Regions from separate parts of the Levilactobacillus yonginensis genome, predicted to be linked through region 3. Evidence: predicted binding sites of a transcription regulator. Region 3 holds the regulator's gene; each other region holds the start of a gene.
The links. The regulator NrdR, encoded in region 3, represses ribonucleotide reductase genes. The targets are predictions, from matches to a motif close to ACACNATATATNGTGT.
Positions count from the first base shown of each region.

Region 1: the regulator NrdR is predicted to act here: its motif matches at 2,634-2,649, upstream of AB3Y94_RS11805 (deoxynucleoside kinase).
Region 2: the regulator NrdR is predicted to act here: its motif matches at 2,402-2,417, upstream of nrdH (glutaredoxin-like protein NrdH).

Region 1 is NZ_OZ061549.1:2,545,007-2,549,308, reverse strand. It holds gene serS (serine--tRNA ligase) at 388-1,659, opposite strand; gene AB3Y94_RS11805 (deoxynucleoside kinase) at 1,945-2,577, opposite strand; gene AB3Y94_RS11800 (amino acid permease) at 2,812-4,302, opposite strand, start outside.
Region 2 is NZ_OZ061549.1:1,018,527-1,022,828, forward strand. It holds gene dnaX (DNA polymerase III subunit gamma/tau) at 1-605, opposite strand, end outside; RNA gene ffs (signal recognition particle sRNA small type) at 898-984, opposite strand; gene AB3Y94_RS05055 (nucleoside deaminase) at 1,164-1,655, opposite strand; gene AB3Y94_RS05060 (class I SAM-dependent methyltransferase) at 1,723-2,325, opposite strand; gene nrdH (glutaredoxin-like protein NrdH) at 2,525-2,752, shown strand; gene nrdE (class 1b ribonucleoside-diphosphate reductase subunit alpha) at 2,858-4,302, shown strand, end outside.
Region 3 is NZ_OZ061549.1:713,391-717,692, reverse strand. It holds gene polA (DNA polymerase I) at 1-579, shown strand, start outside; gene mutM (bifunctional DNA-formamidopyrimidine glycosylase/DNA-(apurinic or apyrimidinic site) lyase) at 601-1,461, shown strand; gene coaE (dephospho-CoA kinase) at 1,454-2,083, shown strand; gene nrdR (transcriptional regulator NrdR) at 2,083-2,604, shown strand; gene AB3Y94_RS03520 (replication initiation and membrane attachment family protein) at 2,608-3,987, shown strand; gene dnaI (primosomal protein DnaI) at 3,991-4,302, shown strand, end outside.

The DNA of each region.
Region 1 (4,302 bases), 1.8 Mb from region 3:
TTATCAATAATCCGCTACTAGTCTTCTGAATTTGCTCCCTATTCACTTGTATGGTTGGTCAATGAACGCCTTGGAAGCAGCCCAGCGTATTTCACCATTTTAGATTTCGCCACTGACCTACGCTGACGATACCGCAATTGCTCCCATGTCCCTGGATGATCTCCCCTGTTTCCTCAAAACACGACCAGTAAGACTTATAAGTTTAAAGGCACCTTTTGGCTTAGTCCGGGCCTCACAGGTAGTGTCTGACCATTTAGACGGCAGCGTATTGCTAGACAGTCCCCTTAACAGCCCGTATAAGCCCACGCACAACAAAACGGGACCAATGACCCACCAAGTGGTCATTAGTCCCGTCATCGAACTTATATTTAGCTAAAACTGGCTTAATTACTTCGTAATCTTCGTAACGCCACCCATGTAAGGAACTAACACTTCTGGAATCGTTACAGAGCCATCGGCGTTTTGATAGTTTTCTAAGATGGCAGCGACCGTCCGGCCAACAGCTAATCCAGAACCGTTCAAGGCGTGGACGTATTGCAACTTTCCATTGTCATCACGATATTGGATATGTGCTCGCCGTGCTTGGAAGTCCGTCGTGTTAGAACAGCTTGAAATTTCTCGGTACGTGTTTTGTTCTGGGAACCAAACTTCTAGGTCATTGGTCTTAGCGGCCGTAAAACTCATGTCGCTGGTGGTCAACGTAATCACGTGGTAAGCCAAGCCTAACTTTTGTAGCAGGTCTTCGGCATGCTTCGTCAAGTGTTCCAATTCATCCCAAGAATTCTCTGGCTTACAGAACTTCACCATTTCAACTTTATTGAATTGATGTAACCGGATTAATCCCCGGGTATCACGACCAGCACTCCCAGCTTCAGAACGGAAAGCAGGTGTTAAAGCGGTGAACCAGACTGGCAAGTCTTCTTCTGGAATAACTTCGTCTCGGTAATAGTTGACCAACGGCACCTCGGCCGTTGGAATCAGGGTCATTTCTTCGTCACGTAACTGGTAAACATCTTCCTTAAACTTAGGGAATTGACCAGTCCCGTACATGGAGTCATCGTTCACGATGTATGGTGGCAAGACTTCTTTGAAGCCAGCTTCCGTGTTTTGATCCAAGAAGAAGTTGTAGACGGCCCGTTCCAACCGAGCACCTAAGCCCAAGTAGTACAGGTACCGGCTACCAGAAACCTTAGCCCCGGCTTCAAAGTCCAGAATACCGAGGTCTTCCCCGATTTCATAATGGGCTTTGGCAGTGAAGTCCATGTTGGGCTTTTCACCCCAGCGGCGAAGTTCAACGCTACCGTCTTCCGTCAAGCCAACGGGAACGTTGTCGTCAGGAATGTTGGGCAAATGAGCTGCAGCATCGTGAACTTGGTTCTTTAATTCATCCAAGTCGTTGTCGATTTCCTTGATGTCGGCGCTAACCTGGCGCATTTCAGTAATTTTGTCGTCAGCATCTTGCTTATTACGCTTCAACTGAGAAATCTCGTCAGAAACGGTGTTCCGTTGGGCCTTCATGGTTTCACTCTTAACAATGAGTGAACGCCGCTTTTCGTCTAAGGCCAGTAAGTCGTCGATCTCAGCGGGATCAACGCCACGGGTGGCTAACTTTTCCTTGATAAAATCTGGTTCCGTACGAATCAACTTTAAATCTAACATTTGATTAGCTCCTCTCAATTTCGCGGATAGTACGCAAAAAAGGCCTCCGTCACATGGGACGAAGACCTTCGCGGTACCACCCAAGTTCATGGCTGGTCTCCCAGTCATACCCTTGAACATGATAACGGTCTGCACCGTGCGGAATTACCCGCCCACTTTAGTTAGTGCTGGAATTTTCGACGTTGCGGTTTACAGCTTTCCCCGCTTCTCTGGCCGTCTACTTGATAGGCACCACGTGTTTTTGATTAATCACATCATAACGTATTTTAATCGCAGAAGCAATGATTAAAGCGACGCAATCTTTTCGTCGATCAAACGAAGAACCTCTTTACGAGCTGCTGCATCTTCAACGAAGTCCAGTTGATCACCATCAATTTGCATTTTTGGTGACTTGTCGTAACCGTTGTACCAGTTCACATAACGTTGATCAAGTTGTTGATAGTATTCGTACAAACTAGGATCATTGGCAACTTGTTCGTAAGAACGACCACGCTTCTTGATCCGTTCCAACATTGTTTCAAACGAAATGTTGATGTGAATCAAAAGGTCCGGATTCTTCTTGTGCGTGGCGTCTGGCAATTCTTGCATCATATTAGCCAGTAACGAGTCATAAATATCAACTTCTGTCGTGGTGGCCCGCCCTAAATCGGCGTTCAAATGAAAGAGCAAGGAATCTTCAAAGATCGACCGATCCAAGACACTCTCATCGTCAGCGTTGGCAGCCTTAATGCTATCCAACCGCTTGTTTAAAAAGTAGATTTGCAATAAGAATGCATACTTTTGGGGGTTCTGGTAGAACAACGGCAAAATCTTGTTGTCATCCACTGATTCATAAAATGCTGGTTTGTTTAAATGTTCGGCTAGCAACGTGGTCAAACTCGTTTTGCCGGCTCCGATAGTTCCCGATAGTACAAGCATGCAATTCTCTCCTTTAATGACTGGCGCACCGGGCTTTTTCCCCGGCCAAAATTTCAACACCACATATTGTACCAACCTCAAGTATAAAAGACAATATGTCGTGGTGAATTTACCCGTGTCGATTTAACCAAAGTGGCTAATTTACCGACAAGAAACGGCGACTAGTTAGGTTTTTACCCGGGCTAGTCGCCGTTTCATTATTTATTTAATTTCAATTGCCCACACAATCTCAAATTAATCGTTGGCTGCAGCTTCGGCCTTAACTTCCTTCAACGTCCCATCCTTGTGAACTGGGGAAACGTCGACTTCACTCAATGGAATCAGCTTAGTGTGCTTCTTGATCTTGTACCCAACGTAGAGGATCAAGACTAATGGCACACTGATGTAAGTAACCAATACTTGTTCCCAGTTTCCAGAGAAGAAGGATTGTGGATCTTGACCCACAATAACGGCCACACAGAGTACCAAGGCTAGAATGGGACCCACTGGGAACCACTTAGCATGGTAGCCTAATTCGCTCAATTGATGACCTTGCTTGATGAAGGCCCGACGGAACCGGTAATGTGACAAAGCAATCCCGAACCAAGCGATGAACCCAGTCAACCCACTTGCGGCAACTAACCACATGTAGATTTGTGGACCGGCGATACTACTGATAAACGTCAATGCAGCGATAAACGTCGTTGCAAACAATGCTGGGTAAGGAATCCCGTTGTGACCCGTCCGTTCGAAGAAACTTGGGGCATAACCTTCCTTAGACAGGGAGTACAGCATCCGAGTGGAAGCATACATCCCTGAGTTAGCAGCAGAGATAACGGCAGTCAAGATAACCGCGTTCATGACACTGGCAGCGGCGGCTAAACCGGCCCGCTTGAAAACCAACGTGAATGGACTAATAGCGATATCCGTTGCAGAAGAACCTAACAAATCATGACTCGTGTATGGTAAGACAGCGGCGATAACAAAGATAGCAAGAATATAGAATAAAATGATCCGCCAGAAAACAGAATTGATTGCCTTAGGAACACTGTGAGCAGGGTCTTCAGATTCACCAGCCGTGATACCAACTAATTCAGTACCTTGGAATGAGAATCCGGCAACCACGAACACACTCAGAATTGCTGGGAAGCCGCCAACGAATGGGGCCTTCTTGTAAGTGAAGTTTTCTAAGCCGGTAGCGTGACCACCCATGATACCAAAGATGGTTAAAATCCCAACGGCTAAGAAGATGAAGATAGTGACAACCTTGATCAACGACATCCAGAACTCCGTTTCACCAAAGGCTTGAACGGAAAAGGCATTGATTGTAAAGACTAGTACCAACGCAATCGCACTCCAGATCCAGCCGGGAATTCCAGGTAACCAGAACTTCATAACTAAAGCGGCAGTCGAAATATCAACGGCAACGGTGATGGCCCAATTGAACCAGTAGTTCCACCCCATGGCGAACCCCAAGGCTGGATCAACGTACTTAGCGGAGTATGCGGCGAACGACCCTGAAATCGGCATGTTCGTAGCCATTTCCCCTAAACTAGTCATCAAGAAGTATACCATCAATCCCATGGCAACATACGCAACTAACGCACCACCAGGCCCGGCAGTCGAAATTGCCGACCCACTTGCGACGAATAATCCTGTACCGATACAACCACCTAACGCAATCATTGAAACGTGACGCGTCTTGAGTCCCCGCTTAACCTGATCTGAGGCCTCACTAGTTGTTGC
Region 2 (4,302 bases), 310 kb from region 3:
GCCTGGTCGTCGTAAGTCACATCCTTTTGTTTCAGGATGTAGATCATTCGGTCGTAACTATCGCTCGCCGCAATTCGCTTGAAATCAAACCGTTGTGTTCGAGAAATAATCGTCGCCGGAATCTTGTGTGGCTCCGTCGTCGCCAAAATAAAGATGACGTTAGCCGGTGGCTCTTCCAAAGTCTTCAGTAAGGCATTGAACGCACCAGTCGACAACATGTGGACTTCATCGATAATGTATACCTTGTAGTCCGCCACCGTTGGCGCATATTTCACTTTATCCCGAATGTCACGAATTTCTTCAACCCCATTGTTAGACGCCGCATCGATCTCAATGACGTCGTTTAGAGTCCCTTCGGTAATTGCCCGACACGTCTCACATTCGTTACAAGGTTCACCATCAGTTTGGTGGTGACAGTTGATGGCTTTGGCAAAAATTTTAGCCGCTGAAGTCTTCCCAGTCCCACGAGGACCGGCAAAGAGGTAGGCGTGACTGATCTGATTTGTGGTAATCGCGTTCTTAAGCGTTCGGGTAATCACTTCTTGCCCAATCATGTCGTCAAATCTTTGGGGCCGCCAGACCCGATAAAGTGCTTGATAAGCCATGCAATCCGTTCCCTTCCGTGAGGTTAAAATCATTTATTTAAGAGGCACATTTTTCAAAATTCACTGTTAACAATTATAGCCTTTTTCGTGGGTCCTCGCCACGGATTGACCGCAAGTATTTTGGGAATCTCCCGCACTTCCGGGCCAACCACTGCTGGAGCTCAAACCGTATCCGCTACCACAATAAAATATTTTTTCTTCCATATAAGTAGTTTCACTGGTAAATAGCTGAGTACCCAAAATTAGACACAAAAAAACTCCCAGTCCACGGACTAGGAGTTGGAATTAGCTCATAAACTTGAAGCACAAAGCGAAACGAACTTAGTGCTGCTTCCTTCCGGACCTGACACGATTCGTAAGCCCACCCTTGCTCCAAGGCCTTAACGGCAAATACTAGTGTATCATGATTTGGGGGGAGTGTCTAGGATGTTATTAAAGAGTGGTCGGTGAGACGCTTAGCTGATGAGCATTAACATCGTAAAAATGAGAATCCCGAACTTGGATTCGTATTTTTACGGGGTTGCCGCACCAACCACGTTTCGGCCGCCGCAGTCCACCTTACTTTTCAACTTGCTGGGACCGCTGCGCCGCCTTCCGAGCCTTTTTAGCCGCCTTTTGTCGCCTACGCGCTGCCTGGAAGAAATTTACCATGCGCTCGCCAGCACTCTTAGCCATCAAGCCTTCGTACACCGTCACCCGGTGATTCAGCCGGCTGTCTGTCAGCGTTTCGTAAAGGCTGTCGACCGCCCCCGCCTTAGGGTCTCTAGCGCCATAGTAGACCACTGGAATTCGTGAATTAATGATGGCCCCACTACACATGAGACACGGTTCAATCGTCACGTATAATTGGCAATCCTCCAATCGCCAACTGTGCAACGTGGCACAGGCCTCCTCAATCGCGCGGACTTCCGCGTGCAAGGTCGCATCGTTCCCATGTTCCCTAAGATTATGGCCGCGTCCCACAATTTGATCACCGTGAACAATGACCGCACCGATAGGAACTTCACCAATCAGGCCAGCCTGGTCAGCTTCAAACAACGCTTCCTCCATGTAGTGACGTTCCGTTGGGCTGTAACTGACTTGTCGCACGCGGACCATCTCCTTTCATTGCCGCCAGTTAATTCATTGTGCTTTCTAAGATGTAATAGCCTTTATCTTTCTTGATGATGGCACAATTACCAAACGTCTCCTTCATCGTCTTCTCAGCTGATGGTGCCCCCTGCTTCTTTTGAAGAACAACGGTCAACGTCCCCCCTGGCAGCAGGTGCTCCTTGGCTCCCGTCAGCATCGCTGTAACCACCTTTTTCCCAGCCCGGACCGGTGGGTTAGTAAGGATAGCTGCGTAACGCTCCGTGACGTCCGCATAGATATCTGACGTCTTGATTTCAACATTTTCGATTTGGTTAGCCACCGCATTTTGACGAGCCAGTGCTAATGCCAACTCATTCACATCGACCATTGTCACCTGTCGTTCAGGCCACTTCTTAGCCAATGCTAGACCGATAGGACCGTATCCTGTCCCCAAGTCAAGCCAGGGGCCAGCCGGCGTCTGGTCGGCATTGAAGGCCGCTAATAACGCCCGTGAGCCGTAGTCCACACGATTTTTTGAGAAGACACCGTTGTCGGTGGTAAACAACAATTCGTTGCCTAAGAGGGTAAACGGCCAATGATGTTCTTCGTGTAAAACGTCTGGATTTTGTGTATAATAATGATTAGTCAATATTTCCGCCACCTTTTAGACCTATTTTACCGTAGAAAACGGGTCGAGGCCAAACAAAATAAATTTAGCAGCTCAGACACCACATTTAGTAGTTATTGTATGTTCCAACTACCAAATATGGTGTCTTTTTTGATTGTATTTTTCCATATCTGGTGTACACTGAACACATTGATAATGAAATTTAGAGGATGTGGCAACAATGAAAGTAACGATTTACTCAAAGAACAATTGCATGCAGTGCAAGATGACAAAGCGTTTTCTCAGCGAACACAACGTGGAATTCGAAGAACGCAATATTAACCAGAATCCAGAATATGTGACTTATCTAAAAGAAAAAGGTTTCCAGGCGGTTCCCGTAATTGAAGCACCCGGTCACCCAGCCTTTTATGGCTTCCGACCTGATCAATTAACCCAAATCGCGGGCTAATTTAAGTTCGGCACTAACCCGTCTTGGCGACGTCGTGTCTGTTCACGGTGGCGCTTTTTTGTTTGATTTTTCGCACCTTATTGAGAGAAAGAAGAGTTGATTAGCATGAGCCTAAAGGACTTAAAGAACGTCACGTATTATGATTTAAACAACGAGATCAACATCCCCGTCAACGGCCAGATTCCGTTAAACAAGGATCAGGAAGCACTCCAGGCCTTCATTGAAGAAAACGTCGAACCCAATACTAAAAAGTTTGCATCATTGAGCGACCGCTTCGACTACTTAATTAGCAACAATTACGTCGAAAAGCACGTCATTGATCAGTATGACTTCAGTTTTATTGAAGACCTGTACGCCTTTCTGCGTGGTCAAAACTTTCACTTTAAATCCTTTATGGCGGCGTACAAGTTCTATGCCCAGTACGCACTGAAGACCGACGACAACGACTTTTACTTAGAGAACTTTATCGATCGGGTTGCCATGAACGCCTTAGACTTCGCCGATGGTGACGAACAATTGGCGCACGACCTGGCCGACGAAATCATTCATCAGCGGTACCAACCCGCTACCCCCAGCTTTTTGAACGCGGGCCGTTCACGTCGAGGTGAATTAGTCTCCTGTTTCTTGATCCAATCGACTGACGATATGAATACCATTGGCCGGACCATCAATTCCGCCCTACAACTTTCCCGTATCGGTGGTGGGGTCGGCATCAGTCTCTCCAACTTACGGGGCGCCGGTGACCCAATCAAACACATTGAGGGGGCTGCCTCCGGGGTCGTGCCAGTCATGAAGCTGCTTGAAGACAGCTTTTCTTACTCCAATCAATTGGGACAACGGCAAGGTGCTGGGGTGGTTTACCTGAGCGTCTTCCACCCAGATATTGTAGCCTTTTTGAGTGCCAAGAAAGAAAATGCCGACGAAAAGATTCGGCTCAAAACACTGTCACTGGGTGTCACTGTGCCCGACAAATTTTATGAACTTTGTGAACAGGACGCGGACATGTACCTCTTCAGTCCTTATGACGTAGAACGAATCTATGGCAAGCCTTTCTCCTACGTGGACATCTCAACTGAGTACGACAACATGGTTGCCAATCCTGACATTCACAAGAAAAAGATGAAAGCCCGGGATTTGGAAACCGATATTGGAAAGCTCCAACAGGAATCCGGTTACCCTTACATCGTCAACATTGACACGGCTAACCGTGAAAACCCCATTGATGGGCGTATCGTCATGAGCAACCTGTGTTCCGAAATTATGCAAGTTCAGACACCTTCCACCGTCAACAACCAGCAGGAATACGTCAAGCTTGGTACCGACATCTCTTGCAACCTGGGGTCGACCAACATTGTCAACCTGATGACGTCACCGAATTTCGGTCACTCCGTGGAAACTATGGTGCGGGCGCTGACGTTTGTGACGGATCATTCGGATATCGACGTCGTGCCATCCATCCAAAAGGGTAACCACCTCGCCCACACGATTGGGCTAGGAGCAATGGGCCTGCATAGCTACTTTGCCAAGAACCACATGATGTACGGTTCTAA
Region 3 (4,302 bases):
GCGCGTCGAATCTTCAAGATGGGGCCGGACGAAGAAGTTACACCGAATATTCGGCGGCAGGCCAAGGCCGTGAATTTTGGAATTGTCTATGGTATCAGCGACTTTGGATTGTCACAAAATATTGGTATTTCACGTAAACAGGCCAAGAACTTTATTGACACCTACTTTGAGGAGTACCCTGGGGTTAAGGCGTACACGGAGCGAATGGTCCAACAAGCCCACGAACTTGGGTATGTAGAAACGATTGCGCACCGGCGGCGGTATTTACCGGACATCAATTCCCGCAACTTTAATCAGCGTTCTTTTGCTGAACGGACGGCGATGAACACGCCAATTCAGGGGAGTGCAGCTGATATTATTAAGATTGCTATGATCCGGATGGAAGCGGCCTTAAAGGAAAAGAAGCTACAAGCTACCATGTTGCTACAGGTTCATGATGAGTTGATTTTTGAAGCACCAGCTGAAGAAATTGAAACGCTGGCCAAATTGGTGCCCAGTGTGATGGACTCTGCCATTGACTTAGAAATTCCGTTGAAGGTGGAAAGTCATTACGGACCAACCTGGTATGACGCTAAATAGTCGGTAAAAGGAGAGGTCAGTATGCCAGAATTACCTGAAGTTGAAACAGTTCGACGGGGGTTGACCCGCCTAGTTGAGGGGGCCACGATTGATCACGTTGAGGTTTTTTATCGTAAGATGGTGACACCTGAAGCCGAGGTGTTTACCGTGGAGTTAATTGGCAGAAAGATTGAGCGAATTGATCGACGGGGAAAGTATCTCCTCTTTCGATTTAGTGGTGACCTAACACTGGTTTCACACCTGCGGATGGAAGGAAAGTATGATGTCCAGCCGGAGGGTAGCCCGGTTTTGAAGCACACCCACGTGGTTTTTCATTTGACGGACAATCGTGAGCTTCGCTATACCGATACCCGGAAGTTTGGTCGGATGCGCCTAGTGCCGACTGGTACTGAGGAAACGGCTCTGCCATCGTTAGGCAAGTTAGGGCCAGAACCGACTGAGGACTCGTTAACGCTGGCTTACATGCAGACGATTTTTGGTAAGTCTCACAAAATTGTGAAACCATTTTTGCTGGATCAAACGAAAATTGCTGGTTTGGGCAATATTTATGCGGATGAAGTCCTCTGGTTATCCAAAATTAATCCATTGACGCCAGTCGATGAATTGACGAATGCACAATTGGAAACCTTACGGGAAAACATCATTCAAGAATTGGCCATGGCAATTCAGGGACACGGAACAACCGTGCATTCATTTTCGACCGCTTTTGGTGAGGCCGGTCAGTTTCAAAATCAGCTTCATGTTTATGGCCGAGAGGGCGAAGCCTGCGAACGTTGTGGAACTGAACTGGTTAAAATCAAGGTGGCTCAACGTGGTACGCACTACTGTCCACATTGCCAGCCACTGCCACCTGAAGCTTTAGAGGCGGTAACCGATGAGTGAAATCTGGGGGCTGACCGGTGGCATTGCGACGGGTAAATCGACGGTCAGTACCTGGTTACGTGAGGCAGGACTGCCGATTATTGATGCGGATGTGATTGCCCGCCAAGTGGTGGCACCTGGGACGCCAGGACTTAGTCGAATTGAACAGGCTTTTGGTGCTGAATTTATTCACGATGGTGCGTTGGACCGGCAGAAATTGGGCCAACTTGTCTTTCATGATCCCGAACAACTGCACCAACTAGAAAGCATCACGACGCCACGGATTCAAGCTGAGATTCAACGCCAATTGGCTGTCTATCGTGCGGCTAAGGCGCCTGTTGTCGTGATTGATGCCCCGACCCTTTTTGAGGTGGGTTACTTGGTAGACCTCGTCGACCATATTCTAGTGGTAGCTACGGACTCAGTCACACAACAGCAACGGTTAATGGCTAGGAATCACCTCTCTGCAGTGGATGCTCAGGCCCGTATGGCGCGACAATGGCCCATTGAGGAAAAGATTGCCCGCGCTACCGTTGTTATTGATAACGGGGGAACGATTGCCCAAACGTTACAACAAGTGGTAAAATGGCTTGACACGAACAATTTTGGAAAAAGTCAACAAATTAAACGAGGTGACCAATAATGCAGTGTCCGCACTGTCATCATAATGGATCGCGGGTCGTCGATAGCCGGCCCACAGACGACGGACGAGTTATTCGCCGGCGCCGGGAGTGTGAGAGCTGCGGCTTTCGTTTCACGACGTTTGAACGGGTCGAAGTGACGCCGTTGTTGGTGATCAAGAAGAATGGGACTCGTGAAGAGTTCAACCGCGAAAAGATTTTGCGAGGGATTATTCGTTCAGCAGAAAAGCGACCAGTCGGCATGGACGTTATGACGAACGTTGTCGATGAGGTTGAAAACAAGATTCGGGCGCTGGGCGTCAACGAAATTTCAAGTCAGTTAATCGGGGAATATGTGATGAACCGGTTAGTGGATGTCGATGAGATTGCCTATATCCGATTTGCTAGTGTCTATCGGCAATTCAAGGATACTGGTGTCTTCTTTAATGAATTAAAGGACATGCTAGACAAGGATAAGATTAAAGCGACTAAAGAAAAGGATTCAAGTAAAAAACGAACGAACCACCAAAGTGAGGCGAAATAAGGCATGGAGGATTCCTGGCACCAGTTGCAACCAAAGACCGGCTTTTTGGTTCGGTTGGCAGACCGGTTGACCGATCAAAGTTGGCAAACTTTGACGCAGCTTTACCAGCCGATTATTGGACCGAGTGCCGCGGGGCTCTACTCGGCCCTTTTTTGGCTCCCTGAACGGTCTAATTATAAGCGACATGCCACGATTTTAGGCTTACTCGGGATGGACCTGGCAAATTTTTATCAGGCACGATTGCGGTTGGAAGCGACCGGACTCTTGGTGACAACTTACAAGACGCGTGATGAACTGACGAGTTTTACCTACGAGTTGCACGCGCCCTTGTTACCAGTGGACTTTTTCAAGGATGATCTTCTCAGTGTGCAGCTTTTAGGGGTTGTGGGTGAAGAGTTGTATCGCACGCTCGTTACCAATACGACGTCTAAACCGCTGCCAGCTAATGATGAGCAAGACATCACCAAAAACTTTTTGGATGTTTTTCATGTCGACGGACAGGAACTCAGTCGCTTGCCGGCTGCAATTACGGCTACTCGAGAAACACTACCGACGAGCAGTGCGGCTCCGGCAATTTTACCCACGCAGGATGAGGATTTTGATTTCAAACTCTTAGGTGAAATTCTAGAACATTCATTCATCGAAACCCAGGCATTGCGCGGACAACGTCAGTTACTTTTGACTGAGCATGCCACCTATGGCCTGGACGAGGTTACAATGGCCCGTTACGTCGGAGAGGCAACGGATCTGGCTACCAATCAATTTAATGCCGAACAGTTTAAACGGATTATTGCTCAGCACTTTGGGCAGCAGCATCGAGGGGTGACGGCAGCTGCTATGGGCACTCAGGCCACGCCGGCAGCTCAGCCAGCGAGTCAGGTATCCCGGGCAAACTCTGCCGAACAGGCTTTACTCCAGGTTGCTAGCAAGACAGCACCCGCAGTCTTTTTGCAGGCCATCAAGCAAAAGAACGGGGGGTATGTCACGGATGGGGAACAACGGATCGTTCGTGATTTAGTCAGCCGACAGTTGTTCCCAGAAGCCGTCTTGAATTTAATGATTTACCACGTCTTGGTAGACGAGGACCGGCCAACCCTGAACAAGAATCTACTGGATACGATTGCGAATGATTGGAGTCGGTCTAAGATTACGACGCCGCAGTTGGCGATTCAGAAGATTCGTGAACGACAGCAGGCCGCACGTAAGCCACGCCAATCCCGGCCCCGGCAGTCAACCGTTAAGGAGACTTTGCCGGATTGGGCTAAGAAACCCGCCGCAAATGAAGAGACGGCAACGGCGAAGCTGACGCCGGAACAGCAAACCCAATTACAGGCACGAATCGCAAAACTCAAAGATCGTAACGCACAAGGGAAGGAGGAATAAGCGATGGAGGATCTCAGTAAAACCATGCAACAATTGATGAATTCTCGTCATTTGAACGACAACTATCGGCAATTGATGGCTAAGGTCTACGACGACCCTAAGGTGACAGCCTTTTATCAGGCCCACAAGGAAGAATTAACTGAGGACGTTCTGACCCGGTCCGCTGCTAAACTCTATGAATTCGTTTCGGAACGTGAAAAATTGGCTAAGGGTGGGACCACTTTTGCAACTGGTTATGAACCGCAGTTAATTGTCTCCAATCATTTGATCGATGTGGCCTATGTTCCAACGGCGGCGACACAAGAAAAGCAAGCC